DNA from 3 places in the Microbacterium sp. sgz311019 genome. Region 1 is predicted to be linked to each of the others. Evidence: predicted binding sites of a transcription regulator. Region 1 holds the regulator's gene; each other region holds the start of a gene.

Evidence for each region. The regulator HrcA, encoded in region 1, represses chaperone genes, less so after heat shock. The targets are predictions, from matches to a motif close to TTNGCACTCGNNNNNNNCGAGTGCNAA.
Region 2: the regulator HrcA is predicted to act here: its motif matches at 4,655-4,681, upstream of groES (co-chaperone GroES).
Region 3: the regulator HrcA is predicted to act here: its motif matches at 8,710-8,736, upstream of groL (chaperonin GroEL).

What each region holds. Positions count from the first base shown of each region.
Region 1 covers NZ_JBWAXO010000001.1:396,358-406,780, forward strand. Annotated here, with positions in the region: gene dnaJ (molecular chaperone DnaJ) at 1-448, opposite strand, end outside; gene hrcA (heat-inducible transcriptional repressor HrcA) at 497-1,549, opposite strand; gene AC0NZN_RS01895 (carboxylesterase/lipase family protein) at 1,652-3,094, shown strand; gene hemW (radical SAM family heme chaperone HemW) at 3,106-4,323, opposite strand; gene AC0NZN_RS01905 (DUF1990 family protein) at 4,323-4,976, opposite strand; gene lepA (translation elongation factor 4) at 5,029-6,876, opposite strand; gene AC0NZN_RS01915 (ExeM/NucH family extracellular endonuclease) at 7,084-9,933, shown strand; gene AC0NZN_RS01920 (alpha/beta fold hydrolase) at 10,047-10,423, shown strand, end outside.
Region 2 covers NZ_JBWAXO010000003.1:381,376-391,798, forward strand. Annotated here, with positions in the region: gene AC0NZN_RS07055 (ABC-F family ATP-binding cassette domain-containing protein) at 1-1,458, opposite strand, end outside; gene guaB (IMP dehydrogenase) at 1,523-3,025, opposite strand; gene rarD (EamA family transporter RarD) at 3,174-4,088, opposite strand; gene groES (co-chaperone GroES) at 4,279-4,575, opposite strand; gene AC0NZN_RS07075 (THUMP-like domain-containing protein) at 4,772-5,956, shown strand; gene AC0NZN_RS07080 (hypothetical protein) at 5,963-6,520, opposite strand; gene tsaD (tRNA (adenosine(37)-N6)-threonylcarbamoyltransferase complex transferase subunit TsaD) at 6,517-7,611, opposite strand; gene rimI (ribosomal protein S18-alanine N-acetyltransferase) at 7,608-8,186, opposite strand; gene tsaB (tRNA (adenosine(37)-N6)-threonylcarbamoyltransferase complex dimerization subunit type 1 TsaB) at 8,183-8,857, opposite strand; gene tsaE (tRNA (adenosine(37)-N6)-threonylcarbamoyltransferase complex ATPase subunit type 1 TsaE) at 8,854-9,396, opposite strand; gene alr (alanine racemase) at 9,390-10,423, opposite strand, start outside.
Region 3 covers NZ_JBWAXO010000002.1:137,087-147,509, forward strand. Annotated here, with positions in the region: gene AC0NZN_RS03485 (DUF4032 domain-containing protein) at 1-1,155, opposite strand, end outside; gene AC0NZN_RS03490 (ABC transporter ATP-binding protein) at 1,235-2,335, opposite strand; gene AC0NZN_RS03495 (DsbA family protein) at 2,583-3,545, shown strand; tRNA gene AC0NZN_RS03500 (tRNA-Thr) at 3,550-3,622, opposite strand; gene AC0NZN_RS03505 (hypothetical protein) at 3,784-3,948, shown strand; gene AC0NZN_RS03510 (HpcH/HpaI aldolase/citrate lyase family protein) at 4,225-5,142, shown strand; gene AC0NZN_RS03515 (SDR family oxidoreductase) at 5,160-5,918, opposite strand; gene msrB (peptide-methionine (R)-S-oxide reductase MsrB) at 5,934-6,335, opposite strand; gene AC0NZN_RS03525 (DUF2332 family protein) at 6,410-7,393, shown strand; gene AC0NZN_RS03530 (DUF3263 domain-containing protein) at 7,442-7,690, shown strand; gene AC0NZN_RS03535 (LytR C-terminal domain-containing protein) at 7,740-8,312, shown strand; gene AC0NZN_RS03540 (cold-shock protein) at 8,431-8,634, shown strand; gene groL (chaperonin GroEL) at 8,772-10,391, shown strand.

The DNA of each region.
Region 1 (10,423 bases):
TCCCCGGCTGGCAGCAGGAGCCTTCGCACGTGTCGCACAGGACGGCGGTGTCGACCTCGATCTCGCGATGCACGCCGAACACGACGTCGCGGAGCTCCATGGTGACGCGCACGAGCGCGTCCTGTCCGCGCTCCCGGCGAGAGCGCGGCCGAGCGCCGCGGCCACCGCCCGCGGCCGCGCCGAAGAACGTCTCGAAGATGTCGCCGAACCCGCCGAAGCCTCCGGCTCCGCCGCCGAACGGCTGGTCGCCGCCCATGTCGTAGCGCCGGCGCTGCTCCGGGTCGCTCAGCACGTCGTACGCGTGCGTGACGAGCTTGAAGCGCTCTTCGGCCTCGGCCCCGGGGTTCACGTCGGGGTGCAGCTCGCGCGCGAGCCGGCGGTACGCCTTCTTGATCTCGTCGGGTGAGGCGTCGCGCGAGACGCCGAGGACCTCGTAATGGTCAGCCACAATCGCCTTCCTGCCGCGTCGGGGCGCGGTTCGTTCGGGTGGAGCGGTTCAGCGGGCGAGCTCGTCGTCTTCGAGCAGCCGGCTGAGGTAGCGCGCGACGGCGCGGACCGCCGCGAGGTTGGTGGGATAGTCCATGCGCGTCGGCCCCAGCACGCCGACGCGGGCCAGTCCGGCCGCATCGTATTCGCCGGGCGCGTAGTCGCTCGTGACGACGGATGCCTCGGCCAGGCCGAAGGCCGCGTTCTCGCGGCCGATGCTCGCCGACAGCCCATGCTCGTCGGCGACCATCTCGCTCATGAGCCTCAGCAGCGTCACCTGCTCCTCGATCGCCTCCAGGAGCGGATAGATGCTGCCGCGGAAGTCGTCCTCGCGTCGGGCGAGGTTCGCCGCTCCGGCCATGACGAGCCGGTCCTGACGGAACTCGTCGAGCTCCTCTCCCACCATCCGCAGGAGCGCCGTCGCGATCGGATCCGACGCCGGTCTGGCTTGCTCGGCCGCCAGCGCCTCGGCCACCCGCTGCGCACCCTCGCCCACGCGGCGTCCCGTGACGAGGGCCGCGAGCTGCGCGCGCAGGCGCGAGGCATCCATCTCGCTGAGATCCTCGCGGAACGCCGCCATCCGCTGCGAGACGCGACCCGTGTCGGTCACGAGGATGACGACGACCCGGCCCCCGCCCAGACCCACGAGCTCGACGTGCGAGACCGCGGCGCGGGCGAAGGACGGGTACTGAACGAGCGCGACCTGGCCGGTGAGCCGTGTCAGCGCGCGCACCGTGCGCACGAGCACGTCGTCGAGGTCGTCGCCCGGTCCGTCGAGGAAGGAGGCGATGGCCTGCCGCTGTGCGGGCGAGAGCGGGCGAAGCTCGGCCAGATGGTCGACGAAGACGCGGTACCCCTTGTCGGTCGGCACCCGTCCGGAGGACGTGTGCGGCGCGACGATGAGCTGTTCGTCCTCGAGCTGGGCCATGTCGTTGCGGATCGTCGCCGCGGACACACCGAAGGCATGGCGATCGACGATCGTCTTGCTGCCGACCGGCTCGCGCGTCTCGACGTAGTCCTCGACGATGGCGCGCAGCACCTGAAGTCCCCGCTCGCTGACCATGCCCACCTCCTCCGTCCACGTCTGGCACTCGGATCTGCAGAGTGCCAATTCTACCCCGGCTCCACCCACTCACGACGTTGGCGGGCCTCTACGCTGAACAGCGTGAGCGACACGCATCCGTCGACGACGACGATCTCGATCAGCACCGGGACCCTGCGCGGCGCCGGGGACGACGGCATCCTGCGGTTCCTCGGCATCCCCTTCGCGGCACCGCCGTTCGGCGACCTGCGATTCGCGCGACCCGCCCCGCCCGCGTCGTGGGAGGGGGAGCGGGATGCGACCGCCTTCGGTCCCACGGCACCGCAGGACCCGTACCCCGCGGCTCTCGCCGAGCTGCTCGACTGCGTCGAGATCCCCGGGGAGGACATCCTGACGGCCAACGTCTGGACGCCGGCCGACGTCATCGGCATGGGCATGGGTCTGCCGGTCATGGTGTGGTTCCACGGGGGCGCGCTCGAGCGCGGAACCCCGGCGCTCGACTCGTACGACGGGACGACGTTCGCCCGTGACGGCGTCGTGTTCGTGTCGATCGCGTACCGGCTCGGCTCGGAGGGCTTCTCGGTGCTCGAGGGAGCGTCGCTCAATCTCGGGCTCCAGGATGCGGCGGCAGGGCTCGACTGGGTGCACCGGGAGATCGCGGCCTTCGGCGGCGACCCGGACCGGATCACGATCGTCGGCGAGTCGGCCGGCGGCGCGATCGTGGCCGGGCTCCTCATGCGCAGCGAGAGCCGCGCGCTCGTACGCGGAGCGATCATCCAGAGCGGTCCGCTCGAGGCCGTCGCACCCGAGAAGGCGGGGCGCGTGACCCGCGAGCTCGCCCAGCGCCTCGGCATCCCGGCCACGCGCGACGCCTTCGCCGCCGTGACGCCGCGCGCCCTGCTCGAGGCACGGGCCGCGCAGTCCGCCGGATCGACGCCGCTGTCGGGCGCCCCGGGATTCGCGTTCGCGCTCGATCCCGAATCGCTGCCGGTCTCGCCCGACGTCGGTCTCGGACGTCTCAGCCTGCCGATCGTCATCGGCACGAACACGGACGAGTACCGGCTGTGGCTGCCGCCCGCAGCCCTCGCGAAGATCGGCAGGATGCAGGTGTTCCTGGCGCGGGCCGCGCTGCGCATCCCGCGGTCGACCGCCGCCGCCTACCGTCGTGAGCTTCCCGGCTCGACCCCCGGAGAGATCCTCGGGCAGATGGTGACGGACCGCCTGCTGCGTGCTCCGGCGATCCGCGCCGCGCAGACGCGAGCCGGACGCACCTACGTCTACGAGTTCGCATGGCCGAGCCCGGTGCGCGGCCTGCGGGCGGCGCACGCGATGGAGATCGGCTTCGTCTTCCATCGCGGTGGGACTCCCGATGCCCTTCGGATGGCGGGACCCGGCGCGCCGAAGGCGCTCGCGGACCGCATGCACGACGACTGGATCCGCTTCATCGAGACGCAGGATGCCGGCTGGCCCCCGTTCGACGACAGCCGGACCGTGCGGCGCTACGACACCGAGACGACAGACGTTCCGCTGCCGCGCGCACACGCGCTGGATGCGCTGATGCGCTGAGGCCGCATCCGCTATTCCGTCAGCGCGCGCACCACGGCGTCGGCGAGCAGGCGGCCCCGCAGCGTGAGCACGACGGTTCCGCGGACGGCCGCATGCCCGTCGATCAGCCCGTCCGCGATGAGGGAGGCGACGGCCCGGCGCCCCTCGCTCTGCAGCTCCGACACAGGCAGCCCCTCGCGGATGCGCGAGCGCAGCAGGACGGACTCGAGGGTGCGGGCCGCGGCATCCGGGCGCTCCCGTCCGGCCGCGGGAGACTCGCCGGCCGCGAGCCGCTGCGCGTAGGCCGCGGGGTGCTTGACGTTCCACCAGCGCAGGCCGGCGACATGGCTGTGCGCACCGGGGCCGAAGCCCCACCAGTCGGCGCCGCGCCAGTACGCGAGGTTGTGCCGTGACCGCAGATCGGCGTCGCGCGCCCAGTTCGACACCTCGTACCAGTCGAAGCCGGCGGACTGGAGCCGCTCGTCGACGAGCTCGTACATGTCGGCCTGCAGGTCGTCGTCGGGCGCTGCGACCTCACCGCGGCGGATCTGCCGTGCGAGTTTCGTGCCGTCCTCGATGATGAGCGCATACGCCGAGACGTGGTCGGGCTCGAGTGCGATCGCGGTCTCCACCGAGTCGCGCCAGTCGCCGAGCGACTCCCCCGGGGTGCCGTAGATGAGGTCCACGCTCACCTGCAGCCCGGCTCGCCTCGCCGCAGCCACGGCGGTCCGAACGTTCGCGGGGTCGTGCGTGCGGTCGAGCGCCGCGAGCACATGCGGCACGGAGGACTGCATCCCCACCGACATGCGGGTGACGCCCGCCCCGGCCAGCTCGTCCGCCACGGCATCCGTCACGGTGTCGGGGTTCGCCTCGACCGTGACTTCCGCTCCGTCCACGATGCCGAAGGCGTCGCGGACGCCGGCGAGCATCCGGGCGAGATCGCCGGCAGGCAGGAGCGTGGGGGTGCCGCCGCCGAAGAAGACGGTGGATGCCGGTCGCAGGGCGCCCGCATCCCTCATCGCTCCGCGTGCCAGCTCGACCTCCCGCAGGAGCGTGTCGGCGTACTGATCCTGGCGGGCGCCGCGAAGCTCGTCCGAGGTGTACGTGTTGAAGTCGCAGTACCCGCAGCGCACACGGCAGAACGGCACGTGCAGGTACACGCCGAAGTCGACGGCAGGGTCGACGGGAAGGTCGTCGGGCAGCGCGCCGTCCGCCGGAGCCGGATCGCCGATCGGAAGGGCGGAGCCCATCAGGCGGGCGTCGTGTAGAGCGGCGAGATCGCGCGCAGATACCGCTGGAACAGCGCCCGGCGGCGGCGCTTCACGAGGCTGGGCATGAGCTTGTAGACGAAGGATGCCGGCGCGTCGAAGGCGCGGACGGTGAACCACACCTCATCGGTGTCGGTGCGCCAGTCGAGCATGAACGACTCCTCGCCGCTGACGACGGAGCCGTCGACCGTGCCGAGCGCGAAGCCGATGCGTCGCGGCTCCTCGACGACGAAGATGACGCGCAGCTCTGCGTCGGCCTTCAGGCCGTTGACGCGGCCGCGCACGTGGATCGTCTCGCCCGCGCTGACGTACGGGGTGCCGTCGGCGTCGAAGCGCTGATCGGCCTCGAACTTGGACGCGCCGATCGGCTTGCCCTCGTCATCGAAGCTCACACCCGTGTACATGGGACCTGCCGCCGGACGCACATCGGACACGGTGAGTCCGCCGTCGCGGAGCGCGCGCCAGGACAGCAGCGCCTCCCCCGCACTGTGGAAGCGGGCCTCGCCGCTGCCGATCCGCCACGACTCGTGGGCGGGGACGCTGCGCTCAGGCGGGTACTGCATCAGGTCCGATGCCTGCGTCGCCCCCACGGCCGCATAGTCCACCGTCTCGTCTCGGAAGGTCCCGCGCCGCATGATCTCCACCCTACCCAGACGCGCCTGACCGCTTCGTGAGAGGTCTCTTACGCTACTTCTTGCCTGTTTCGACGTCACCCGAGAGCGCGGCGATGAACGCCTCCTGGGGGACCTCGACGCGGCCGACCATCTTCATTCGCTTCTTGCCCTCCTTCTGCTTCTCGAGGAGCTTGCGCTTGCGGGTGATGTCGCCGCCGTAGCACTTCGCGAGGACGTCCTTGCGCATCGCGCGGATGTTCTCGCGGGCGATGATGCGCGCGCCGATGGCGGCCTGGATCGGCACCTCGAACTGCTGCCGAGGGATGAGCTTGCGCAGCCGCTCGGTCATCATCGTGCCGTAGGCGTACGCCTTGTCGCGGTGCACGATCGAGCTGAAGGCATCCACCTTGTCGCCCTGCAGGAGGATGTCGACCTTGACGAGGTCGGCCTCCTGGGTCCCGGCCGGCTCGTAGTCGAGGCTCGCATAGCCCTGCGTGCGCGACTTGAGCTGGTCGAAGAAGTCGAAGACGATCTCGCCGAGCGGCATGTTGTAGCGCAGCTCCACGCGCTCCTCGCTGAAGTACTCCATGCCGAGCAGCTGTCCGCGCCGGCCCTGGCAGAGCTCCATGACGGTTCCGACGTAGTCCTTCGGCAGGAGGATCGCGGCCTTGACGACAGGCTCGGACACCGTGGCGACGCGACCGTCCGGGTACTCGCTCGGGTTCGTCACCGTCACGTGCTCGCCGGTGTCGGTCGTGACCTCGTAGATGACGCTCGGAGCGGTCGTGATGAGATCGAGGCCGAACTCGCGTGCGAGGCGCTCGGTGATGATCTCGAGGTGCAGAAGGCCGAGGAAGCCGCAGCGGAATCCGAAGCCGAGCGCCACCGACGTCTCCGGCTCGTACTGGAGCGACGCATCCGAGAGCTTGAGCTTGTCGAGCGCCTCGCGCAGATCCCCGTAGTCGCTGCCGTCGATCGGATAGACGCCCGAGAAGACCATCGGCTTCGGGTCGGTGTACCCGGGGAGGGCGTCCTTCGCCGGCTTGCGCAGGTTCGTGATCGTGTCGCCGACCTTGGACTGGCGCACATCCTTCACGCCCGTGATCAGATAGCCGACCTCGCCGACGCCCAGGCCCCTCGTCGGCACCGGCTCCGGGCTCGACACACCGATCTCGAGGAGGTCGTGCGTGGCCCTCGTCGACATCATCTGGATGCGCTCGCGCGGCTCGAGCTTGCCGTCCACCATGCGAACGTAGGTGACGACGCCGCGGTACGAGTCGTAGACCGAGTCGAAGATCATGGCGCGCGCCGGGGCGTCCGCCTGGCCGGTGGGCGCCGGGATGTCGCGGATGATGCGGTCGAGCAGCTCCTCGACACCCTGGCCGGTCTTTCCCGACACCCGCAGCACGTCATCGGGGTCGCCCCCGATGAGGTTGGCGAGCTCCAGCGCGAACTTCTCCGGGTCCGCCGCGGGCAGGTCGATCTTGTTCAGCACCGGGATGACCGTGAGGTCGTTCTCGAGGGCCAGGTAGAGGTTGGCGAGCGTCTGCGCCTCGATGCCCTGCGCGGCATCCACCAGCAGGATCGCGCCCTCGCACGCGGCGAGACTCCGGCTCACCTCGTACGTGAAGTCGACGTGACCGGGGGTGTCGATCATGTTCAGCGCGAACGTGCCGTCCTGAGCCGACCACGGCATGCGGACGGCCTGCGACTTGATCGTGATGCCCCGCTCGCGCTCGATGTCCATGCGGTCGAGGTACTGAGCGCGCATATCGCGGTCGGCGACGACGCCGGTGATCTGCAGCATGCGATCGGCCAGCGTCGACTTTCCGTGGTCGATGTGGGCGATGATGCAGAAGTTGCGGATCAGCTCGGGCGGCGTGGCGGACGGCTCGAGGGGCTTCAGGGCGCGCGGTGACATGTCCTGAAGATTCTACGGGGCAAAGGAGCGGCGGCAGGATGCGGGGTCTGCCGGCAGCGATCGCGCGGCGCAGCCGGCTGCGGAGAATTCATCGGAATTTCCCAGCAAATCCTTTTCTTTGTCTGCGGCCAGGGGCAGGGTGGGTCCGGAGTCGTGTCACCCGCGGCTCCTCTCTTCCGATCCATCATCCATGGAGGTGGGCTTCCGATGCCCTTGACCAAGAATCGACGCCTCGCCGTCGCTGCAGCGGCGGCCACCGCGGCCTGTCTGCTCAGTGCCGGGCTCTCGGCACCGGCGTTCGCGAACACTGCCGGATCGGGCCTCGTCATCAGCGAGGCCTATGTCAACGGCGGGTCGGCGGGCGCGTCGTACCTCAACAAGTTCGTGGAGCTGTACAACCCGACGTCCGCGCCGATCGGCCTCTCCGGCGACACGCTCCAGTACCGCGCCGCCACGAGCACGGTCACGCCCGCCGGATCCCAGGTGTACGCGCTGAGCGGCACGGTTCCGGCGCACGGGCATTTCCTGATCCAGCTCCCGAGCAACGGCGCCAACGGGGCGGCGCTGCCGACGCCGGACCTCGACACGGGCACGAGCATCAACCCGGGCGGGAGTGGAGGCACCCTCTTCATCGCCTCGAGCACGACCGGCGTCCTCCCGAGCGCCGCGAGCGTGATCGACAAGATCGGCTGGGGCACGAGCAACTCCCCCGAGGGCACCGCGGCCTCGGGCAACTCGGTCGTCCTCAGCTACCAGCGCTCGGCGACGGGCCTCGACACCGACAACAACGCCGCCGACTTCACGGTCGCCGCACCGACCCCGCAGGCTGCAGGCGGCGACACGACTCCCCCCGGCGGCGACACTCCCCCGACGCTGGCCATCGCCGACATCCAGGGCTCGACCGACACCTCTCCGTACGTCGGTCAGAAGGTCACCACGACAGGCGTGGTGACCGCCGACTACCGGACCGGCGGATTCAACGGCTTCTTCCTCGAGACAGGCGGCGCCGGCGGCGCGCCGGCGGACGATGCGACGCCCGGCAAGTCGGACGCGGTGTTCGTCTTCGGCTCCATCTCGGCCGGCCAGGTGAGCGTCGGCGACAGCGTCTCCGTCACGGGCACGGTCGCCGAGTTCAAGGGCGAGACCGAGATCACCTCGCCGACGGTGACGAAGCTCCCGGCCGCGCTGCCCGCGGTCGCGCCCGACACGCTCGCGTGGACGGACCTCACGACGGACGCGCAGAAGGAGGCGCACGAGGGCGAGCTCATGGCCCCGCAGGGGACCTTCACCGTCACCGACAACTACGACGCGAACTGGTACGGCTCCTTCACGCTGGCCGCAGGTGACACCCCCCTTCGGCAGCCGACGGATGCCGGCACCGCCGGCTCGGCCGAGGCGATGGCCACGGCGGCCGACAACTCCGCGCGCACGATCACGCTCGACGACGGCGCGAGCACCAACTTCAGTTCGTCGTCCAACACCGGCATCCCGCTGCCGTGGCTCACCGCGGGGAACACGGTGAGCGTCGGCGCATCCGTCACGTTCCACGCGCCCGTGGTGCTCGACTATCGGAACAGCCTGTGGAATTTCCAGCCCACGACGCCGGTGACGGATGACGGCGCCGCCGTCGCCACCTTCAGCGACCGCCGCGCGGCCAACCAGCAGCCGGCCAGCACCGGTGGCGGCGTACGGATGGCGACCTTCAACGTCGAGAACTACTTCCCGATGACGGGTGAGAAGTTCGTCGCGAGCGGGCTCGGTTCGTGCACGTACTACACGGACCGTCAGGGCAACCGCATCGCGGTCAACACCTGCACCACGACCGATGGTCAGGCCGGCCCCCGCGGAGCGGCGAACGATGCGAGCTTCGCGCGCCAGCAGCAGAAGATCGTCACGGGGATCAATCGCCTGGGTGCCAGCATCGTCTCGCTCGAGGAGATCGAGAACTCGGTCAGGTTCGGCGAGCTGCGCGACACCGCCCTCGCCGGCCTCGTCGACGCACTGAACACCGCGGTCGGCGCGAAGGTGTGGGCCTACGTGCCGTCGCCTTCGGCGGACCAGCTGCCGGCGCTCGCCGACCAGGACGTCATCCGCACCGCGTTCATCTACAAGCCGGGCGCCGTCACCCCGGTGGGCTCCTCGGTGGTGCTCACCAGCGCATCCGGCCCCGGTCAGTCCTTCTCGATCGCGCGCGAGCCGCTGGCACAGGGCTTCAAGCGGGCGAATACGACGGATGCCGACGCCTTCGTCGCGGTCGCGAACCACTGGAAGTCGAAGGGCACGGGCACGCCGCTCTACCCGGGAGACGAGGAGAACACCTCCTCGCCTGCCGTCGACCAGGGCGGATACAACGCGACGCGTGTCCAGGAGGCGAAGGACACGATGGCCTTCGCGAACCAGGTCGCGGCGGGCCTCGGCACGCAGCGCATCTTCCTGCTCGGAGACCTGAACGCCTACACGCACGAGGACCCGCTGGAGGCGCTCTACGCGGGCGGCTACACCGACCTCGGCAGCACCTTCGACCCGAGCGAGCAGACGTACTCGTACAACGGGCTCGAGGGCTCGCTCGACCACGTGCTCGCCAACGCCGAGGCCCTGAAGATGGTCACGGGTGCCGATGTGTGGCAGATCAACGCGCAGGAGGCCGTCGCCTACAACTACAGCCGCTACAACTACAACGCGACGCTGCTGTTCGACGGCGGCGACCCCTTCGCCGCGTCGGATCACGACCCGGTCGTGGTGGGGCTCGACCTCCCCGCACCCGCCGCATGGCAGTCGAACGTGGCCTACACCACGGGCGACCTCGTCACCTACGGCGGATCCATCTGGCAGGCGCAGTTCTACACGAAGGGCGACGTGCCCGGCGCATCCAAGAAGGTCGTGTGGGCCGAGCTCGCCACCGCGCCGGACGGCTCCGTCGAGTGGACTCCCACGCGCATCTTCCACACGGGCGACGTCGTCGAATACAACGGCGTGAGCTATGTCGCCCAGTGGTGGACGCAGGGGGACGTGCCCGGCGCATCCCTCAAGAAGCAGCCGTGGAAGCCGCTGAGCTGACGGCGGCGCGATAGGGCGAAGGCCTCCGGCATCCCGCGGGTGCCGGAGGCCTTCCGCACCACGGATAGGCACCGCACCGGCCTCCGGCGCCGAGGCGGGCATAACCTGGATATGTGGTGGTCCAGGTCGTGCTCGTCCACGGCATCCGCACGTCCGCGACGATGTGGCGGGCGCAGGAGGAGTTCCTGACCGCGCGGGGCAACCCGTTCACCACCCTCGATCTGCCTGGCCATGGCGGCCGGATGGCGGAGGACTTCACTCTCGACCATGCGCTGGGCACCATCGACGAGGCGGTCCGGGCGGCGGCCGAGAGGGGCCCGGTGCTCCTCGTCGGCCACTCGATGGGCGGGCTCCTGACGGTGGAGTACGCCGGTCAGGAGACTCCGCCGCCCATCGCCGGGCTCATCGGGGCGTCCTGCACGGCGATCCCACGCCACAACGCACTCGCGACGTATCGCCTGTTCATCCGCGCGTTCGACTCGCTGCCCGA
Region 2 (10,423 bases), on a different contig from region 1:
GAGCTCGAGCAGCAGGATCTGCAGGCGCGCCTGCTGCCCGCCCGACAGGGAGTCGAACGTCTGCTCGGCCTGGGCGACGAGGCCATAGCGGTCCAGCGCCGAGCTCGCCGCATCCCGTGGCATCCCCGGCCGCTCCGCGTCGCCGCGGTGCAGGATCTCGAGGAGGGTGCGGCCCGTGAACTCGGGATGCCGGTGGGTCTGCGCGAACCACCCGGGAACCACACGCGCCCCGAGGACGGCACGGCCCCTGTGCGCGACCGGCTCGAGCGCCGAACCGACCGCGGTGACGTGCCCGAGCAGTGCGTCGGGGTCGGATCCTCCGCCGGCGAGCAGGCGCAGGAAGTGCGATTTGCCCGAGCCGTTGGATCCGAGCACGGCGACGCGGTCACCGAACCAGACCTCGAGATCGAAGGGGCGCATGAGGCCCGTGAGCTCGAGGCCCTCGGCGACGACGGCCCGCTTGCCCGTGCGCGCTCCGCGAAGACGGAGCTTGAGATCCTGATCGCGCGGACGCTCCTGCGGTGGGCCGACCTCCTCGAATCTGCGCAGGCGCGTCTGGGCGGCGCGGTAGCGCGAGGCGAACTCGTCGCTGTTCGCCGCCTTCACCCGGAGCGTGGCGACCAGGTTCTTGAGCTTCGCGTGCTCCTCGTCCCAGCGGCGGCGCAGCTCGTCGAGCCGCGCCATCCGGTCCTCGCGGGCCTGGTGGTAACTCGCGAAGCCGCCGCCGTGCACCCACGCCGAGCTGCCTGCCGCCCCGACCTCGAGCGTCACGATCCGGTCCGCCGCGCGCGCGAGCAGCTCGCGGTCGTGCGACACGAGCAGCACCGTCTTCGGGGTCGCGCGCAGCTGCTCCTCGAGCCAGCGCTTGCCCGGCACGTCGAGGTAGTTGTCGGGCTCGTCGAGCAGCATCACCTCGTCGGGTCCGCGCAGCAGAGCCTCGAGCGCGAGTCGCTTCTGTTCGCCGCCCGACAGCGACTCCAGGTCGCGGACCCGCGCACGCTCGTACGGGATGCCGAGGGCCGCCGTCGTGCAGGCATCCCACACCGTCTCGTGCTCGTAGCCGCCCGCATCCGCGTAGTCCGCGATCGCGGTGGCATAGCGCAGCTGGGTGTCGGTGTCGTCGCGCTCGATGATCGCGATCTCGGACGCGTCGAGCTCGCGCGCGGCGCGGCGGATGCGGACGGGCGCCACCGAGACGAGCAGATCGTGCACGGTCTCACCCGGACGGCTGTGACCGACGAACTGGTCCATGACACCGAGGCCCCCGCCGACGGAGATCACGCCGCTGTCGGGAGCGACCTCGCCGCGGATCATCCGCAGCAGCGTCGTCTTGCCGGCGCCGTTCGCGCCGATGAGCGCGGTCGTGCGGCCCTCGCCGACGCGGAACGTCGCCTCGTCCAGCAGCGGCCGTCCATCGGGCAGCGTGAACGTCACGCCGCCGACATCGATGTATCCCACGGGGCTGTCCTTCCGCCCCGCATCCGACCCCGGATGCCGAGCCGACCAGACTAGCGCAGGGCGATCACTTCTTGTAGTTCGGCGCCTCGACGACGATCTGCACGTCGTGCGGGTGCGACTCTTTGAGGCCCGCCGCGGTGATACGCACGAAGCGGCCCTTGACCTTGAGCTCCTCGACCGTGCGCGCACCGACGTAGAACATCGACTGACGCAGGCCGCCGACGAGCTGGTACGCGACGGCGGAGACCGGGCCCCGGTACGCGACCTGACCCTCGATGCCCTCGGGGATGAGCTTGTCGTCGCTCGGCACGTCGGCCTGGAAGTAGCGGTCCTTCGAGTACGAGGTCTTCTTGCCGCGCGTCTGCAGCGCGCCCAGCGAGCCCATGCCCCGGTAGAGCTTGAACTGCTTGCCGCCCTGGAAGACGATCTCGCCCGGGCTCTCGTCGGTGCCGGCGAACAGCGACCCGATCATGACCGCGTCGGCGCCGGCGACGAGCGCCTTGGCGATGTCTCCCGAGTACTGCAGGCCGCCGTCGGCGATGATCGGGACGCCCGCCGCGCGCGCCGCAAGGGATGCCTCGTACACTGCGGTGACCTGGGGCACGCCGACGCCCGCAACGATGCGCGTCGTGCAGATGGAGCCCGGGCCGACGCCGACCTTGACGGCATCCACACCCGCGTCGATGAGCGCCTGCGCGCCCTCGCGGGTGGCGACGTTGCCGCCGATCACGTCGATGTGGTCGAAAGTCGCGTCGGACTTGATGCGCTTGACGATGTCGATGACGCCCGCCGACTGGCCGTTGGCGGTGTCGACGACGAGCACGTCGACGCCGGCATCGCGCAGCGCCTCGGCGCGCTGCCACGCGTCGCCGAAGAATCCGATCGCCGCGCCGACGCGCAGGCGACCCGCTTCGTCCTTGGTGGCGAGGGGGTACTTCTCGCTCTTGTCGAAGTCCTTGATGGTGATGAGGCCGGCGAGCTTGCCCTCGTCGTCGATGAGCGGGAGCTTCTCGACGCGGTGCTTCGCGAACGCGGCGATGACCTCGCCGGCGCCGATGCCGACACGCCCGGTGACGAGGTTCTCGCTCGTCATGACGTCCTTGACGTAGGTCGACTTCCGCTCGAACGCCGACACGAACCGCATGTCGCGGTTCGTGATGATGCCGACGAGCCGCCGGTCGTCGTCGATGACCGGGAGGCCCGAGACGCGGTACTGCGCGCAGAGACGGTCGACCTCGTCGACCGTCGCATCCGGGGTCGTCGTGATCGGGTTCGAGATCATGCCGGACTCGCTGCGCTTGACGCGGTCGACCATTGCGGCCTGGTCCTCGATGGACAGATTGCGGTGGATGATGCCGAGGCCGCCCTCGCGCGCGATCGCGATGGCCATGCGCGCCTCGGTCACGGTGTCCATGGCGCTCGAGATGAGCGGCGTCGCGACGGTGATGCGACGCGTGACCCGCGACGACGTGTCGGCCTCACTCGGGATGACGTCCGTGTGCCCCGGCAGGAGCAGGACGTCGTCGTACGTGAGTCCGACGAAACCGAACGGGTCAGGCTGCTCCATGGGATGCTCCTCCAGATGCCGCGCTCGAGTGATTCCGCGGCGGGGTGGGACGACGACGACCAGGACGGGAGTGGGCTCCCGGCCTACCGATTGTAAAGCGCGCCACCTGAGCGTTTCATTCCCGCGACGGCGGGGTGGATGCTGCGGCTCACGCCGATGCGCGATAGCGGCGGACCGCTCGCAGCGAGTCGATCGTCAGCAGGATGAGGGCGATCCAGACGAGGCCGAAGCCGATCCAGCGGGCCGGCGGCATCGGCTCGTGCAGGATGGCGACGCCGACGAGGAACTGCAGGATCGGCGTGACGAACTGCAGGAGCCCCACGACAGTCAGCGGCACGCGGCGCGCGCCCGACGCGAACAGCAGCAGCGGAATCGCCGTCACGACACCGGCCATCAGCACGAGCACCGCGTGCCACGTGCCATAGCCGAAGATCGTGAGGCCGCTCGTCATCCCGACGACGATGAGTTCCACGAGCGCGACCGGCAGCAGCCAGAAGGACTCCAGCGTCAGGCCGCTCACGGCATCCACCGCGGTGCCGATGCGCTTCTTCACGAGTCCGTACAGGCCGAACGAGAACGCGAGGATGAGCGCGATCCACGGCACCTCGCCGTAGGCGACGACGCTCACGATCACCGCGACGACCACGATGCCGATCGCCACCCACTGCATGACGTCGATGCGCTCGCGCAGCACGAGGACGCCCAGCAGGACCGTCACGATCGGGTTGATGAAGTAGCCGAGGCTCGTCTCGACCACATTGCCGGTCAGCGTCCCGATGAGGTACGTCTGCCAATTGACGTAGATCAGGATGCCGGCCACCGCGGTCCAGCCGAGCAGCCGCGGCTGCCGCACGATGGCGATGAGCCTCGGCCACGCGCGCGTCGCCGTCAGCAGGAGCGCGCAGAAGACGAAGGAGAGGATGATCCGCCACGCGACGATCTCCCACGGACCGGTGGGCGCGAGCAGCAGGAAGTAGAGCGGGAAGACGCCCCACAGCAGGTAGGCGGCGAAGGTGTAGATGACGCCGCGGCGCCGCTCGCGCTGGGAGGCGACGACCGACACGGCGCCCGTTCCCAGCACCTCGGTGCAGTCGGCGAGCGCATCGGCCCGGGGCGCCTCCGGTGCGCCCTCGGACTGGGGCGACGAAGGGAGGCGGCTCACCGCACCAGCCTACGCGCGGGGTCCGACGCGGGGATGCAGAGGGGCCCGGATGCCGCAGCATCCGGGCCCCTCTGAAAGCAGGTGTCGCCGATCAGCGGACGACGACCGCCAGCACGTCGCGCGCCGACAGGACGAGGAACTCGTCACCGCCGAACTTGACCTCGGTGCCGCCGTACTTGCTGTAGATCACGCGGTCGCCGACGGCGACGTCGAGCGGGATGCGGTTGCCGTTGTCATCGATGCGGCCCGGGCCCACGGCCACGACCTCGCCCTCCTGGGGCTTCTCCTTGGCGGTGTCGGGGATGACCAGACCGCTCGCGGTGGTCTGCTCGGCCTCGACCTGCTTGATGACGATCCGGTCCTCGAGCGGCTTGATGGAAACCGACACGGTGTACCTCTTCCTTCTTGGAGTGAAGACTCGTTAGCACTCGCAACGTGGGAGTGCTGATCAAAGTCTAGAACGGCCTCTGGCACTCATGCAACGCGAGTGCCAATCTGGGCCCCCAGGCCGAGGCTCCGCGCAGCGCGAAGCGATGCGGGGAGACGCGCGAAGACGTCACGGAGGGATGCCTAGGCTGGGGTTCGTGGAGATGAGCGAGCTGCGGGCCCTGCTGACGCCGGAGGGGCTGCGGCTCCTCGACGAGACCCGGGCGACCGGCATCCGGGATGTCGCCCGCGCGGTGTCGCGACTGCGCGCCGCGGGGCACTCCGCCGACCTCGTCTCGGCGGTCGTCGGCCAGGCACGACTGCGCGAGCGCGCGGCCGGCAAGTTCGGCCCCTTCGCCGACCGGATGCTGTTCACCCGCGCCGGACTCGAGCAGGCGACGCGCCTCGAGATCGCGGCACGCCATGCGGGACGATTCCGTGCTGCCGGCCTCGACAGCGTCGCCGATCTCGGCTGCGGCATCGGCGGCGATGCGCTCGGCTTCGCCGGGATCGGGATGCGGGTGCTCGCGATCGAGGCGGACGAGGTGACCGCGGGGATCGCGGCATACAACCTCGCTCCGTTCGGTGACGCCGTGACCGTTCGGCACGGTCAGGCCGAGGCATCCGATCTCTCCGGCGTCCAATCGGTCTGGCTCGACCCCGCCCGCCGCACCGCCGGGCACACCGAGACGTCGCGTGTGCGCGCCGAGGACTACGCGCCGTCGCTCGACTGGGCGTTCGACCTGGCCCGGCGCCTCCCGACGGGCATCAAGCTGGGGCCTGCCTTCGACCGCGAGCTCATCCCCGACGACGTCGAGGCGCAGTGGATCGGCGTGGACGGCTCCACGATCGAGCTCGTGATGTGGTCGGGTGCCCTGGCCCGCCCGGGCGTCAGCCGCGCCGCCCTCGTCGTCCGCGGCGGTGTCGCCAACGAGCTGACGGCGACGACGGATGCAGAGGACGAGCCGGTGCGGGAGTTGGGCGCCTTCGTGCACGAACCGGAGGGGGCCGTCATCCGCGCTCGCCTGATCGGCGATGTCGCGCGCTCGCTCGAGGCGGGCATGCTCGCGTCCGGCATCGCCTACCTCACCGGCGATGCGGCCGTGACCTCGCCGTTCGTGTCGAGCTTCCGTGTCCGCGAACAGCTCCCGTCAGACGTGCGAGGACTCGCGAAGGCCTTGCGAGAGCGCGGCATCGGGCGGCTCGAGATCAAGAAGCGCGGGGTCGACGTCGATCCTGCGAAGCTGCGCACCCAGCTCAAGCTGCGCGGCGATGAGGAGGCCACGCTGCTGCTCACGCGACGCGGCGGCACGCGGCTGTCGATCCTCGCCGATCGGGTCTGAGCGCTCTCAGCCGAGCGCGAGGGCGCCCTGGCTCGCCGCCCAGATGAGCCAGCCGGCGCTGTAGAGCAGCGACAGGGCGGCGAGGGCGATCGCCCAGATCGCGATTCCCCTCGGCTCCCCGCGCCGAACGGCGAGGGCGCCGGCGACGAGCGCGACGACGCCGAGCAGGAAGCCCCAGCCGACGACGAGCGAGACCAGCAGCCCGACGACGGCGAACGCCAGCGCCCACGCTCCGAACCGCGCGCGAGGCGGCTCGGCGATCCAGTCGGTCGGGGTGTAGCCCGGCGGATCCTCCGCGCCCGGTTCGAGCGGTGCGGATTGGACCGTGATGAGGACCGGTCCTGTGAGCTCGCGCGAGAACCCGCCACGGTGCGCGCCGGGGAGGGGCGTCGCATCCTTCGCCGCCGTGAGGTCGGGGGACGCCGCCTCCACACGCGGGGATCCCGCCTTCGGCGGGGATCCGGCGTCCTGCGGAGATCCGTCGATCTGCGGGGACTCCGGGCCCGGAGCGCCCGATTCCGGCCGGATCTCCGCGGCTGCGCCGGCGTCGGTGGGGTCGCTCACGGCACCGCGACCGTCTCGGCGACCTGGATCTCGGTGACCGGCAGGGTGGAGTCAGCGCCGAACTCCAGCGTGGAGGGGCGTCTGCCGGACATGATGAGCTCGGCGGCAAGGCCGGCGATCATCGCCCCGTTGTCGGTGCACAGGCTGAGCGGGGGGATGCGGACGCTCACGCCCGCCTCCGCGGCGCGGGCGAGCGCGACATCGCGCAGGCGCCGGTTGGCGATCACTCCCCCGCCGAGGAGCAGCCGCGGCACGTCGTGGTCGGCGCACGCGGCGAGCGCCTTGGTCACGAGGACGTCCACGACCGCCTCGCGGAAGGACGCGGCGACATCCGCAATCGGCAGTTCTCCCTCGTACTGCTCGGTCCAGCGCGCGACCGCCGTCTTCAGTCCGGAGAACGAGAAGTCGTAGCGGTGCTTGTCGAGGTCGCTCGCGCGCGAGAGCCCGCGCGGGAAGCGGATCGCGGTCGGGTCGCCGGATGCGGCGGCCCGATCGATCTCCGGACCCCCCGGATACGGCAGCCCGAGAAGCCGCGCGACCTTGTCGAATGCCTCGCCGGCAGCGTCGTCGACCGTCTCGCCGAGGAGCTCGACGTCGGTCGTCAGGTCGCGGACCAGCAGCAGCGACGTGTGCCCTCCGCTGACGAGAAGGGCGACGGTGGGGAGCTCGAGGGCCGGGGCGGATGCGCTGTGCTGCGCTGAGGGGGAGAGGATGTCGGCGGCGATATGACCGACGAGGTGGTTGACGGCGTAGAGGGGCTTGCCGAGCGACACCGCGAGCGCCTTCGCGGCACCGATGCCGACCATGAGCGCCCCGGCGAGCCCCGGGCCACTGGTGACCGCGACCGCGTCGAGGTCGTCGAGCCGGACGCCGGCCTCGGCGAGCGCGGCCTCGATCGCCGGCTCCAGCGCCTCGAGGTGCGCACGTGCGGCGACCTCGGGCACGACGCCGCCGTAGCGGGCGTGCTCGTCCATCGAGCTCGCGATCGTGTTCGACAGCAGCGTGCGGCCGCGGACGATGCCGATGCCGGTCTCGTCGCAGCTCGTCTCGATGCCGAGCACCAGGGGCTCCTCGGCGCGATCGACGTTCACGTGCACACTCCCCCCGCTGCAGAACTCCACGGATTCGTGCCCGATCCGGCCGCGCGGCCGCCTCCGAGGGCGTCCTGCTCAGAATCCGGCGGAGTTTCGCCGGCGCCCGCGGCCGCACCGTGCGCCTGCCATTGGCGCAGATCGAGACGCATGATCACGGCGTCCACGTCGTCGGGCTGGTAGTAGTGCGGTCGGCGGCCGAGCTCGGCGAACCCCTCCGACGCGTAGAGCCCCCGGGCGACGGGATTGTCCGCCCGCACCTCGAGGAACACCTCCTCCGCCCCCCGCTCCTGCGCGGCGGTCAGCAGGTCGCGCAGCAGCGCGCGACCCTGCCCGCGTCCGCGTGCAGCGGAGTCGATCGCGATCGTCTGGATATCGGCATCCTTCGACCCTCGCAGAGCCCGCACTCCCCCGTACCCGACGATCCGTCTCGCGGTCTCGACGACGAAATAGCGGTTGTGGGTCGACTCGAGCTCGGCGCGCATCATGGCCTCCGACCAGGCGTCGGTCGGAAATGAGGCGCGCTCCAGGGCCATGATCGCGTCGAGGTCGGCCACCGTCGCGGCGCGGCTCACGCGGACACCCGCTTCTGCGCGCCGGGGAGCGTCACATCCGGCGACCGCAGGTAGAGGGCGTCGTCCGGCCCGATCGTCCGGCGGGCGGCGAGGGCGCGGGCGGCCGCGACCCCGACGAGGGCGGCAGGAACGGCGTGGGCGTCGAGGCGGAGGGCGCCGAGCGCCGCGAGGCGTGCGTCGAGCTCGTCGCGCGGGATGAGAGCGGGCTCGGTCGCACGGACGGGGAGGCCGTCGGCATCCATCCCGTCGTAGACGGTATACGCGAACTCGCGCCGGCGCGCGTCGGTCACGACGGCGAAGAGCTCGTCGGCTTCGCCCAGCAGGGCGGCCTGCAGGAGGTGTCCCAGGGCGACGGCGTCGTGGCTCACGACCGGCACGACGGGGATGCCACGGCCGAGGGCGAACGCACGCGCCGCGGCGATGCCCACCCGCAGCCCGGTGAAGGGGCCAGGACCCATTCCCGCAGCGACATGTGTGATCGAGTCCTCGGTGCGCGCGGTGACCCCCAGAGCCGGAGTGATCGCTGCAGCATCCAGCGCGCGGGCGATGAGCGTGCCGATGGCCTCGGCATGCCCGAGCGGGTTCTCGCTCGCCTCCTCCGCGCGCACGACGCCGTCGGCGTCGACGACGGCGACGCTCGTGCCCACCGAGGTGTCGATGCCGAGGATCATGCTTCCAGGGTAGTCGCGACGCCGCGGCGCGCCGGCGCTCGGGGGCGTCGGCTGATCGTCACGATCCGCGGGGAATCGGCATCCAGCTCGTCCGCGTCCGCGACCACGCCGCGGGCCGTGTCGACTCCGCGCGTGGGCCCATCCCTGTCCAGCTCGACCTCCCACCAGGTCTCGCGCAGGCCGTCGACCATGCCGCGGCCCCATTCGACGACGACGACGGAGTTGTCGACGTCGACGTCGAGGTCGTCGAGCTCGGCCGCCGAACCCAGCCGGTAGGCGTCGACGTGCACGAGCGGCGCGCCGCCCACAAGCGAGGGATGCGTGCGCGCGATGACGAACGTCGGGCTCTGCACGGGGCCTCGCACGCCGAGGCCGGCCGCGATGCCGCGGGTCAGCGTCGTCTTGCCGGCGCCGAGCGGACCAGTGAGCACGACGAGGTCGCCGGGGTGCAGCATCCCGCCCATCCGCTCGCCGAGGGCCTCCATGTCGGCGGGCGCGACGATCTCGTGCCGGCCCTCCAGCTGCGCGAGGCTCACGATCGCACCTGCCGGCGCGGCACGCGGGGACCGATGCGCGTCACGATCTCGTAGTTGATGGTGGATGCGGCGTCGGCCCACTCCTCGACCGCGGGCACGCCGAGCGCGGGATCGCCGAACAGCGTCACCTCGTCGCCGATCCGCACCGGAGCGTCACCGACGTCGACGACGAACTGGTCCATCGCGATGCGGCCGGACACCCGGAACCGCTGACGCCCGATGACCACCGGCCCCGCGCCGGAAGCCTGACGCGGCACACCGTCGGCGTAGCCGAGAGGAACGAGCGCGAGCGTCGACTCGCGCTCGGTGCGATACGTGTAGCCGTACGAGACGCCCTGGCCTGCGGGCACGCGGCGCACCGCCGCGACCTCGCCGCGCAGGGTCATCGCGGGCCGCAGCCCGAGGTCGCTCGACGTGCGGTCGGCGAACGGCGACAGCCCGTAGAGGCCGATGCCGACGCGGACGCAGTCCAATCGAGCCTCGGGGATCTCGATCGCGGCGTGCGTCGCGGCGATGTGCCGGATCTGCGGACGGATGCCGATCCGGGCCGCCGCGTCGACCCCGTCGAGGAAGGCCGCGAGCGCGGCGCGGTCGTCCTCGGCAGAGGTGTTGGACAGATGGCTGAAGAGGCCGACGATCCGCAGGCGGCCGATCCGCTCCAGGCGCGCAGCCTCCGAGAACATCGCCGCATAGTCCGTCGGCGCGATGCCGTTGCGGCCGAGGCCCGTCTCGAGCTTCAGGTGCACCCCGACCGCATACGCGGAGGATGCGGCGGCAGCCGCCGCCTGCAGCTGATCCATCGTCGAGACGCCGATCTCGATTCCGGATGCCGCGGCCTCCGCGAAGGACTGCCCCGGCGCGTGGAGCCAGGCGACGACCGGCGCGTCGATACCCCCGCGGCGGAGCGCGAGCGCCTCGGCCACATCCGCGACCCCGAGGCGCGTCGCGCCTCCGGCGAGGGCGGCGGCCGCCGATCGAACGCCGCCGTGCCCGTAGCCCTCGGCTTTGACGACGGCCATGACGTCGACGC
Region 3 (10,423 bases), on a different contig from region 1:
GAGCGCCTCCGCCAGAGGCACGGAGCGGCCCTGGGCCTGCGACATGTACCAGCGGTGCTCGAGCATCTGGTGGAACACCTCGGCTGGCTCGAGCTTCGCGCGCAGATCGAAGGGGATGGCGCGCACGATCGGCTCGAACACGCGGCTCAGCCATTCGTGCGCGACCATCTCCTCGTCGTCGCCGCGGCGTCCCGCGCGGGCGCGATACTCGTCCAGGTCGTTCAGCAGCCTCCGCGCCTGGTTCTCCTCGACGTCGAGTCCCGTCAGGCGGAGGAGGCGCCGCTGGTGGTGCCCCGCATCCACCACCTTCGGCTGAATGGAGACCCTCGTGCCATCGGGTGTCGCCTGGATCGACATCTCGCCGATGTCGAAGCCGAGGTCGTTGAGGCGCTGCACACGCTCGGTGATGCGCCACGCCTCGTTCGCCGCGAACGTCTCCTGATCGGTGAGCGCAGCCCACAGCGAGTGGTACGCGGACATGATGCCGTCAGCGATCTCGATCGCGTCGACGCCGCGCTCCAGGCGCCCCCCGGCTTCGAGGTCCATGATCTCGCCGGCGATGTTCGTGCGCGCGATCTCGAGGTCGTGGGCCCGCTGGCCCTTGGTCAGGCCGGTCTCGTGCAGCTCGCCGGTCTCGGCGTCGACGAGGTAGGCGGCGAAGGCGCCGGCATCCCGTCGGAAGAGCGTGTTGGACAGCGACACGTCGCCCCAGAAGAACCCGACGTTGTGCAGCCGGACGAGGAGCACGGCGAGGGCGTCGACGAGGCGGGTCGCGGTGTCGGGACGCAGGACCTGGGTGAACAGGGCGCGATAGGGGAGCGAGAAGCGCAGGTGTGCGGTGACGAGGGCGGCGGCCAGCGGCTCTCCCTCGACATCCGTCCGCCCTGCGATCACCGCCACCCGCTCGACGCACGGGACGGCGAGGCGATGCAGATTGCCGAGCATCTCGTACTCGCGACGCGCCATCTCCTCCGTGGTCTCCTTGATGGCGACGACGTGGCCTGACAGGTTCGCGAACCGGACGAGGTGGCGCGAGATGCCCTTGGGCAGGTAGACGATGTCGCGCTTCGGCCAGTCGGCGAGCGTCGTCGACCACGGGAGGGCGAGGAGGCCGGGATCGATGGCGCTTGCGGTGATGCTCAGGGCGTCCGGCATGGGGGCTCCGTGGGGGCGGGCGGAAACGACACGACGCGGGGGGATCCGTGAATCCCGCCCGCGCCGAGTCGTTCGCGTGTCACGCCGAGGCGACGGCCTTCGTGCCGAGGCGCTCGCCCGACTCGAGGTCGAACAGGTGGATGTGGTGCGGCGTCGGCGTCAGGTGGACCGTCTCGCCGGCGTTCGGGTGGTTGCGGCCGTCGACACGCGCGACGATGTCGGTGCGCTTGCCGTTGATCTCCGAGTGGCCGTAGAGGTAGCCGTCGGCGCCGAGCTCCTCGACGAGGTCGACCACGACCTCGAGGCCCTCGACCGGCGAGGTCGAGACCTGGATGTCCTCGGGGCGGACGCCGATCGTGACCTGCGACCCGGCGTTCGCCAGAGCCTCGCGCTCGACCGCGACGGTCGACTGGCCGAACTTCACGCCGCCGTCGACGACGTCGGTCGTGAAGAGGTTCATGGCGGGCGAGCCGATGAAGCCGGCGACGAACACGTTCTTCGGGGCTGCGTACAGCTCGCGCGGGTTGCCGACCTGCTGCAGGACGCCGTCCTTCAGCACCGCGATGCGGTCGCCCATGGTGAGCGCCTCGGTCTGGTCGTGCGTGACGTAGACCGTGGTGACGCCGAGGCGGCGCGTGAGGGACGCGATCTGAGTCCGGGTCTGGACGCGCAGCTTGGCGTCGAGGTTCGACAGCGGCTCGTCCATGAGGAAGACCTGCGGGTTGCGGACGATCGCACGGCCCATGGCGACGCGCTGACGCTGGCCGCCCGAGAGGGCCTTCGGCTTGCGTGTCAGGTACTGCTCGAGGTCGAGGAGCTTGGCGGCCTCGAGGACGCGCGCGGCGCGCTCCTCCTTGCCGACGCCGGCGATCTTCAGAGCGAAGCCCATGTTCTCGGCGACGGTCATGTGCGGGTACAGCGCGTAGTTCTGGAACACCATCGCGATGTCGCGGTCCTTCGGCGGAATGTCCGTGACGTCACGGTCGCCGATGAGGATGCGGCCCGAGTTGACCTCTTCGAGGCCGGCGAGCATGCGCAGGGTGGTCGACTTGCCGCAGCCGGAGGGACCGACGAGGACGAGGAACTCGCCGTCTCCGACCTCGAGGCTGATCTTGTCGACCGCGGGACGGTTGCCGCCCGGATAGAGGCGGGTTGCGTTGTCGAACGTGACCGTGGCCATTTTCTTCTCCTTCACCGGCAGGTACGTGCCGGACGATCCGTAGTGAGGATGAGGCGGGGCGCTGCCCGCGCGCCCGTCTTCGGGCGTTGCGTCATTATGGCACGTCCGGCTGAGCGTGGCGGACTGCGGCCCTTCGCACCTCACGTCTGGGCATTTCTCAGCCTGTCTTACTAGCATCGACGTCGGTCGCCCGCCCGTGCGCGACCCTCGCCGGGACAGCCCCGGCGCCCGCATCTCAAGAGGTTTCATGTCGAGCGACGGTTCTTCGAACACCCCCTCGAGCCAGCGCCGAGAGGCGGTGCGCGAGAAGGCGCAGCAGGTCCAGGCCAAGCAGACTCGTGCACGCCGAGCGCGGCGCGCCTGGATCGTCACCGGCATCGTCGTCCTCGTCGCCGCTCTCGCCGCATCCGTGACCTGGGCGTTCGCGTCCACCGCCGCCAAGCCGCAGGCGCAGCCGCAGAACCTCAGCAACGACGGATTCCACATCACGAGTGTCGCGGGCATCGCGAGCACGGCCGGCCAGGTGGGTTCCGGCGCCACGCCCACCCCGACCCCCACACCGGCGGCGGCAGACACGCCGACACCGACGTCGTCGCCCTCCGCCTCCGCGGCCGCCCCTGTCGACATCCGCGTCTACGTCGACTTCCTGTCGGCCGGTGCACGCGAGTTCCAGGTGGCCAACGTCCAGCAGCTCAAGAAATGGGTCACCGAGGACGCGGCGAAGCTCACGTACTACCCCGTGGCGATGCTGACCGCGAAGTCGAACGGCACCAAGTACTCCCTGCGCTCCGCGAGCGCGGCGGCCTGCGTCGCGACGCACTCGCCGGACTCGTTCTTCGCCTATGCGAACGAGCTGCTCGTGAAGCAGCCGTCCGCCGACTCGGACGGACTGACGGATGCGGCGCTCGCCGACCTCGCGGCGGCGTCCGGCGCGAGTGACCCCAAGGCCGTGCGATCGTGCATCCAGAACGAGGCCTATGCCGGGTGGGTCAAGGCAGTGACCGACCGCGCGGTGTCCGGCGTCCCCGACACGAAGGGCGTCACCCTCACGGGGACGCCGCTCGTGCTCGTCAACGGCACGCCGTACATGGGTGCACTGGACGACCCAGCCGAGTTCGCGCAGTTCGTGCTGACGATCGCGAGCAACAGCTACTACAAGTCGACGGCGCCGACTCCGACGCCGACGCCCACGTCGACTCCGACGCCGTGATCTGAGCCGACTACGGGACTCGAACCCGTAACCCCCGTATTACAAGTACGGTGCGCTACCAATTGCGCCAAGTCGGCGAGGCCCGGAGATCCGGACTCCAGGGATCGAGTCTAGAGCGTCGGCGGACCTGGTCCCGAAGTCCCCGTCCGCGGACGCTCGGTGAGAGTGCTCTCATACATCTCGGCGCACGTCCGGCCGCCCGCATAGTTGAACCACCGAACCTGACGGAGGTCCCGCGATGTTCGACACCCCCATCCAGCTCGGCGAGGCTGTCCACCCGCGCTGTCCGGACGACGACACTGTGCTGCGCGACGTCGAAGGCGGATGGGTGTGCGCGCAGTGCGGCCGCGAGTTCCAGGTCGTCGGCGGCGCCGGGGGACCGGCCGCGCTCGGCGCGGGGTGACCTCCGGCGGCGCGACCATCGGGTGAGGGGCGGCCGATACCATCCATGAGGCGCGGGGATTCGCCGGGCGGGGTGCCCGCGTTAGGCTGGCAGACGCTCGCATGACGAGGCGACCGATGCGCCTCCCGGCGCGGAACTCGCGATGCGCTCTCGCGAGCGCCCGCTGTAGGCGGGTACGGGCGCGTGGATCCGGCGAGTCCTGATCCCGAAATTCGCCGAGTGGTACCGTAGTTCGGTATACAGAATTCTTATTCCACCAGACGGAAGCAGTGAGTGATGTCGGCAGACCCCTACGGCAGCGGCCCCGAGAGGCTCGACAGCTCCGACGACCTGAGGACGCTCGTCTCAGCGACGCGGCCGACGGCGCCGCATCGGCCTGTAGACCCCGCGATCGCCCGCTCCTGGCTGCTCGTCCCCGGCACACGCGTCGACCTGTTCGACGAGAATGCGGCGTCCCGCGCCGATGCCGTCGTGCTCGACATCGAGGACGCCGTCGACCCCTCTAACAAGCCCAAGGCCCGCCGGGATGTGGCCGACTGGCTGCGCGCCGGCGGCCGCGCGTGGGTCCGTGTCAACGACGTGTCGAGCCCGTTCTGGAGCGACGACCTCGCCGTGCTCGCCGGCATCCCGTCCCTGCTCGGCATCATGCTCGCCAAGACCGAGACGCCCGACCAGGTCACCTCGTCCTTCGACCGTCTCGGCGGCACGGTGCCCGTCGTCGCCCTCATCGAGTCGGCGGTGGGCATGGAGGATGCCGCGCACATCGCCAAGGCGCGCGGCGCCTTCCGCCTCGCCTTCGGCAGCGGCGACTTCCGACGTGACACCGGCATGAGCGCCGACGCCGAGGCCATGGCGTACCCGCGGGCACGCCTCGTGATCGCGAGCCGCGTCGGCGGCCTCCCGGGCCCGATCGACGGGCCGACCGTGGGCAACAGCATGCCGACGCTGCGCGAGCACTCCGCGATCACGGTCTCGATGGGGATGACCGGCAAGCTCTGCCTTTCCGCGGATCAGGCGCCCGTCATCAACGAGGTCATCAGCCCGACGCCGAGCGAGGTCGCCTGGGCGCTCGATTTCCTCGCCGACTTCGAGAGCCGCGGCCGCGTCATCCGCGACGGCAGCGACCTGCCCCGCCTCGGTCGCGCGCAGAAGATCGAGAAGCTCGCCGTCGCGTTCGGGGTGCACCCGAGCTGATCGGTCGCGCCCGGCCGTCAGCCGCGGCCGTCGAAGGGCATCCCGGCCGCGGTGAGAATCAGCGAGCCGATCACCGCGTCGGCAGGCAGCTCGGCCATCAGGACGACCGCGCGCGCGGCGTCGGCGACGTCGAACACGGGCTCGGGACGGATGCTGCCGTCCGGCTGCGTGAAGCCGCGGCCCTCGCCGAGATCCGCCAGCAGGTCGGTGGCCGCGTTCCCGATGTCGATCTGCCCGCACGTGATGCCGAACGGGCGTCCGTCGAGTGCGATCGACCGCGTGAGGCCCGCCAGGGCGTGCTTGGAGACGGCGTAGGCGACGGTGCGCGGACGCGGACGGTGGGCGGCGATCGAGCCGTTGTTCACGATGCGCCCGCCCTGCGGCGTCTGCGCCTTCATCGTGCGCACCGCCTCGGCGGCCACGAGCATCGCACCCGTGACGTTGACCGCCAGCGTGCGCTCCCACGCGGTGGGATCGATCTCGTCGACCGCGCCGGTCGGTCCCGGGACTCCGGCGTTGTTGAAGACGACGTCGACCCGGCCGAAGCGCTCGACGACCGAGGCGAACAGCCTGCGGACGGAGTCGACATCCGTCACGTCCGCGACGACGGGAAGGGCGAGTGGATGCTGCGCCCCTGCCTCGACCAGGGTCTCCACGGTGCGGCCCGCCAAGGCCACCGCCCAGCCGGCGTCGAGGAACGCGCGCGCCGTCGCGCGGCCGATCCCGGTGCCGGCGCCGGTGACGACGACGGTGCGGGGTGGTTCAGCGCCTGTCACTCGGACCCCGCAGGCTCAGGACTCGGGGGTGAACTCGAGGGCGAGGGAGTTCATGCAGTACCGGTCGCCCGTGGGTGTGCCGAACCCGTCGGGGAAGACATGGCCGAGGTGCGAGCCGCAGCTCGCGCAGCGCACCTCGGTGCGCACCATCCCGGCAGTGCGGTCCTCGATGAGCTCGACGGCCTCCGGCCGCACCGACTCGTAGAAGCTGGGCCACCCGCAGTGCGAGTCGAACTTGGTGCCGCTCTTGAAGAGCTCGGCGCCGCAGGCGGCACAGGTGTAGAAGCCGTCGCGGCTCTCGTCGAGCAGCTCCCCGGTCCACGGGCGCTCGGTCGCCGCCTGGCGCAGCACCGCGAACTGCTCGGGTGAGAGCTCCTCGCGCCACTGCGCGTCGGACTTGGTCACGTCGTAGGTCATGGCAATCCCTTCAGCCATACCCATTCAACCCGAGTCGGCAGGGGAGTGTTCCGAGCGTTCGCCAGAATGGTGCCGTGAGTGTGAGGGATGCGGTCGCCGAAAGGTATGCGCGGTTCGCCCGGGATGAGGCGCCGGGGCGGTCAGCGCTGTACGCCCGCTGGGCGGAGGCCGTGGCATCCGATCCCGCCCTCGCCGTCGTCCTCGCCCGCATCCCGGACACCCGGCGCCAGCCGCCCCTGGTGTTCGCCGTCATGCGCCTGCTCGGAGCGCCCGAGACCGACACGACGGCCTGGCGGGATTGGGTCATCGCGCATGCGGACGCCGTCGTCGTGGAATGCGAGCGCCGCAGCGTCCAGACGAACGAGCCTTTGCGGTGCGCCGCGCTGCTGCCCGCGCTCTCGCTCATCGAGGGGCCGATCGCGCTGCTCGAGGTCGGCGCGAGCGCCGGCCTGTGCCTGTATCCCGATCGGTACGCGTACGCCTTCCGGCTCGATGACGGCGAGGTGATCGCCCTCGAGCCGCCCGGCGGCTCGAGCGTCGTCCTGGAATCCCGCCTGCGCGGCCCGGGTCGACCGGAGTTGCGCCTGCCCGAGGTCGTGTGGCGCGCCGGAATCGACCTCTCGCCTCTGGACGCGAGGGATCGCGACGACCGACGCTGGCTCGAGACGCTGGTGTGGCCGGGCGAGACGGGCAGGGCGGACCGCATCCGCGACGCCCTCGACATCGCGGCGAGCGAGCCGCCGCTCCTCTTCGAGGGCGACGCCGCGGAGATCCTCGGCGCGGCGGCCGCGCAGGCTCCGGCGCACGCGACACTCGTCGTCACCACCCCGGGCGTGCTCGCGCACGTGCCGTTCACCGGTCGCCGTCGGATCATCGAATCGGCGCGGGCGGCCGGCCGCTGGATCACGCTGGACGCGCCCGCCCTGCACGACGGGTGGAGCGCCCCCATCGAGATGGCGACGTGGCCGTCCGAGTCCTTCGTGCTGGCGCTCGACGGCGAGGCGGTGGCGGCCGTGGATCCCCTCGGCGGATTCGTCGAGTGGCGAGTCTCGGGGTAGCGGCGCGCTCTGCCGAGGGTCCGCGCATCCCGCGGCTACCGTATGGGGATGCCCCTTCCCGACAGCGATCGCGATCTGCTGGCCTTCGAGGCCTCGTGGCAGCGACACGGCGGCGCGAAGGAGGAGGCGATCCGAACCGAGCTGGATCTGACGCCCGCACGCTACTACCAGCTGCTGGGCCACCTGATCGAGTCCGCCGACGCGCTGGCCCACGACCCCCTGCTGGTCAAGCGACTCCGGCGGCTGCGGGACGCCCGACGCGACTCTCGCGCCGCCCGCGTCGGCGGCGCGGGCTGACACGCATCCCTGAGCACGCCTCCATCGGCGGTTCGGTTAGCATCGTGGGATGCCCAATCCGAGCCAGCCGCGGGACCGCTTCGACTCGCTCCCCGACGACACCGGCCGGGTAGGTGCGCACCGCGCGGAGAACCCCCACATGAGCGGCTGGCTCGTCTTCACGTGGGCCGCCCTCGCGACGGTCGTCCTGGTGGGGGCGGGCATCTTCGGCACGCTGATCGCCTCGGGCAAGATCAGCTTCGGGCCGTCTCCGTCGCCGACCGCTGTCGCCGCACCCAGTGTGACGCCTGTGGTCGACCCGTCGTACACGGTGCTCGTGCTCAACGCCACCGGCCAGGCAGGCCTGGCCGCGTCGGTCAAGCAGCAGGTGGTCGCCGCCGGCTGGAAGCCCGAGAACGTTCAGGCGGGGGACGCCGGCACCACCGGGTTCGAGAAGACGACCGTGTACTACGCGCTCCCGGCCGACGAGGGCGCTGCCCGCGGGCTCGCGCAGGCGATCGGCGGCGCACAGGTCGCGCAGAGCGACACGTACCAGCCCGCGAACGACCCGGAGGCGAAACAGCTCGCGGTCGTCGTCGGCATGGACCGGGCATCGGGCGCGAAGGCCAGTCCCTCGAAGTAGTCCTTTGTTTCGGGCCTGTGAACAGTTGGCTTCCGGCGCGTCAACAAGGCGCAGGTCGGCGGTTCGCGGCATCCGCGCGCTCATACGATGAACGGGTTCTGCCAGCAAGGAGAAGCGCATGACCCAGGGCACCGTGAAGTGGTTCAACGCCGAGAAGGGATATGGATTCATCACCATCCCCGACGGCCAGGACGTATTCGTCCACTACTCGAACATCGAGATGAGCGGATACCGCGTGCTCGAGGAGGGGCAGGCGGTCGAGTTCTCCGTCGGCTCCGGTCAGCGTGGCCCGCAGGCGGAAGCGGTGCGCGTCGTCGCCTGACGCCCCCTGAGTCGCCGCGTGGCGTGACGCCCGGCGTTGGCTTGCACTCGGATGGGTCGAGTGCCAGAATGAGGTTTAGCACTCGCGTTCTGGGAGTGCTAAATCGCAAGCCACCGTCCGGGAGGGACGACACACACATGGCAAAGATCATCGCTTTCGATGAGGAGGCCCGTCGCGGCCTCGAGCGCGGCCTGAACACCCTGGCCGACGCGGTCAAGGTGACCCTGGGCCCGCGCGGCCGCAACGTCGTGCTGGAGAAGAAGTGGGGCGCCCCCACGATCACGAACGACGGCGTCTCGATCGCCAAGGAGATCGAGCTCGACGACCCGTACGAGAAGATCGGCGCCGAGCTCGTCAAGGAGGTCGCCAAGAAGACCGACGACGTGGCCGGTGACGGAACCACGACCGCGACGGTCCTCGCTCAGGCGCTCGTTCGCGAGGGTCTGCGCAACGTCGCCGCCGGGGCCGACCCGATCTCGCTCAAGAAGGGCATCGAGAAGGCCGTCGCGGCCATCACCGCCGAGCTGCTCGCAAGCGCCAAGGAGGTCGAGTCCAAGGAGGAGATCGCTGCCACGGCTTCGATCTCGGCCGCAGACCCCACCATCGGCGAGCTCATCGCCGAGGCGATCGACAAGGTCGGCAAGGAGGGCGTCGTCACCGTCGAGGAGTCGCAGACCTTCGGCACCGAGCTCGAGCTCACCGAGGGCATGCGCTTCGACAAGGGCTTCATCAACCCCTACTTCGTCACGGACCCCGACCGCCAGGAGGCGGTGTTCGAGGACCCGTACATCCTCATCGCGAACTCGAAGATCTCGAACATCAAGGATCTTCTGCCCGTCGTCGACAAGGTGATCCAGGACGGCAAGGAGCTCGTCATCATCGCCGAGGACGTCGAGGGCGAGGCGCTCGCGACTCTCGTGCTGAACAAGATCCGCGGCATCTTCAAGTCGGTCGCCGTCAAGGCTCCCGGCTTCGGCGACCGCCGCAAGGCGCAGCTGCAGGACATCGCGATCCTCACGGGCGGCCAGGTCATCAGCGAGGAGGTGGGTCTCAAGCTCGAGAACACCACCCTCGACCTGCTCGGCCGGGCGCGCAAGGTCATCATCACCAAGGATGAGACCACGATCATCGAGGGTGCCGGTGACGTCGCTCAGATCGAGGGTCGCGTGACCCAGATCCGCCGCGAGATCGAGAACACCGACAGCGACTACGACCGCGAGAAGCTCCAGGAGCGTCTCGCCAAGCTCGCCGGCGGCGTGGCCGTCATCAAGGCGGGTGCGGCGACCGAGGTCGAGCTCAAGGAGCGCAAGCACCGCATCGAGGACGCCGTCCGCAACGCGAAGGCGGCCGTCGAGGAGGGCATCGTCCCCGGCGGTGGCGTCGCGCTGATCCAGTCGGGCAAGAAGGCCCTCGACTCGCTCGAGCTGTCGGGCGACGAGGCGACCGGTGCGAACATCGTCCGCGTCGCGATCGAGGCTCCGCTCAAGCAGATCGCTCTCAATGCCGGCCTCGAGCCGGGCGTCGTGGCGCACAAGGTCGCTGAGCTTCCGACGGGTCACGGCCTGAACGCAGCCACTGGCGAGTACGGCGACATGTTCGCGCAGGGCATCATCGACCCGGCGAAGGTCACCCGTTCGGCGCTGCAGAACGCCGCATCGATCGCGGGCCTGTTCCTGACGACCGAGGCGGTCGTCGCGGAGAAGCCGGAGAAGGCTGCCGCCATGGCGGCCGACCCGACCGGTGGCATGGACTTCTGATCCACTCGCACGGATGCCCCGACCCTTCCGGG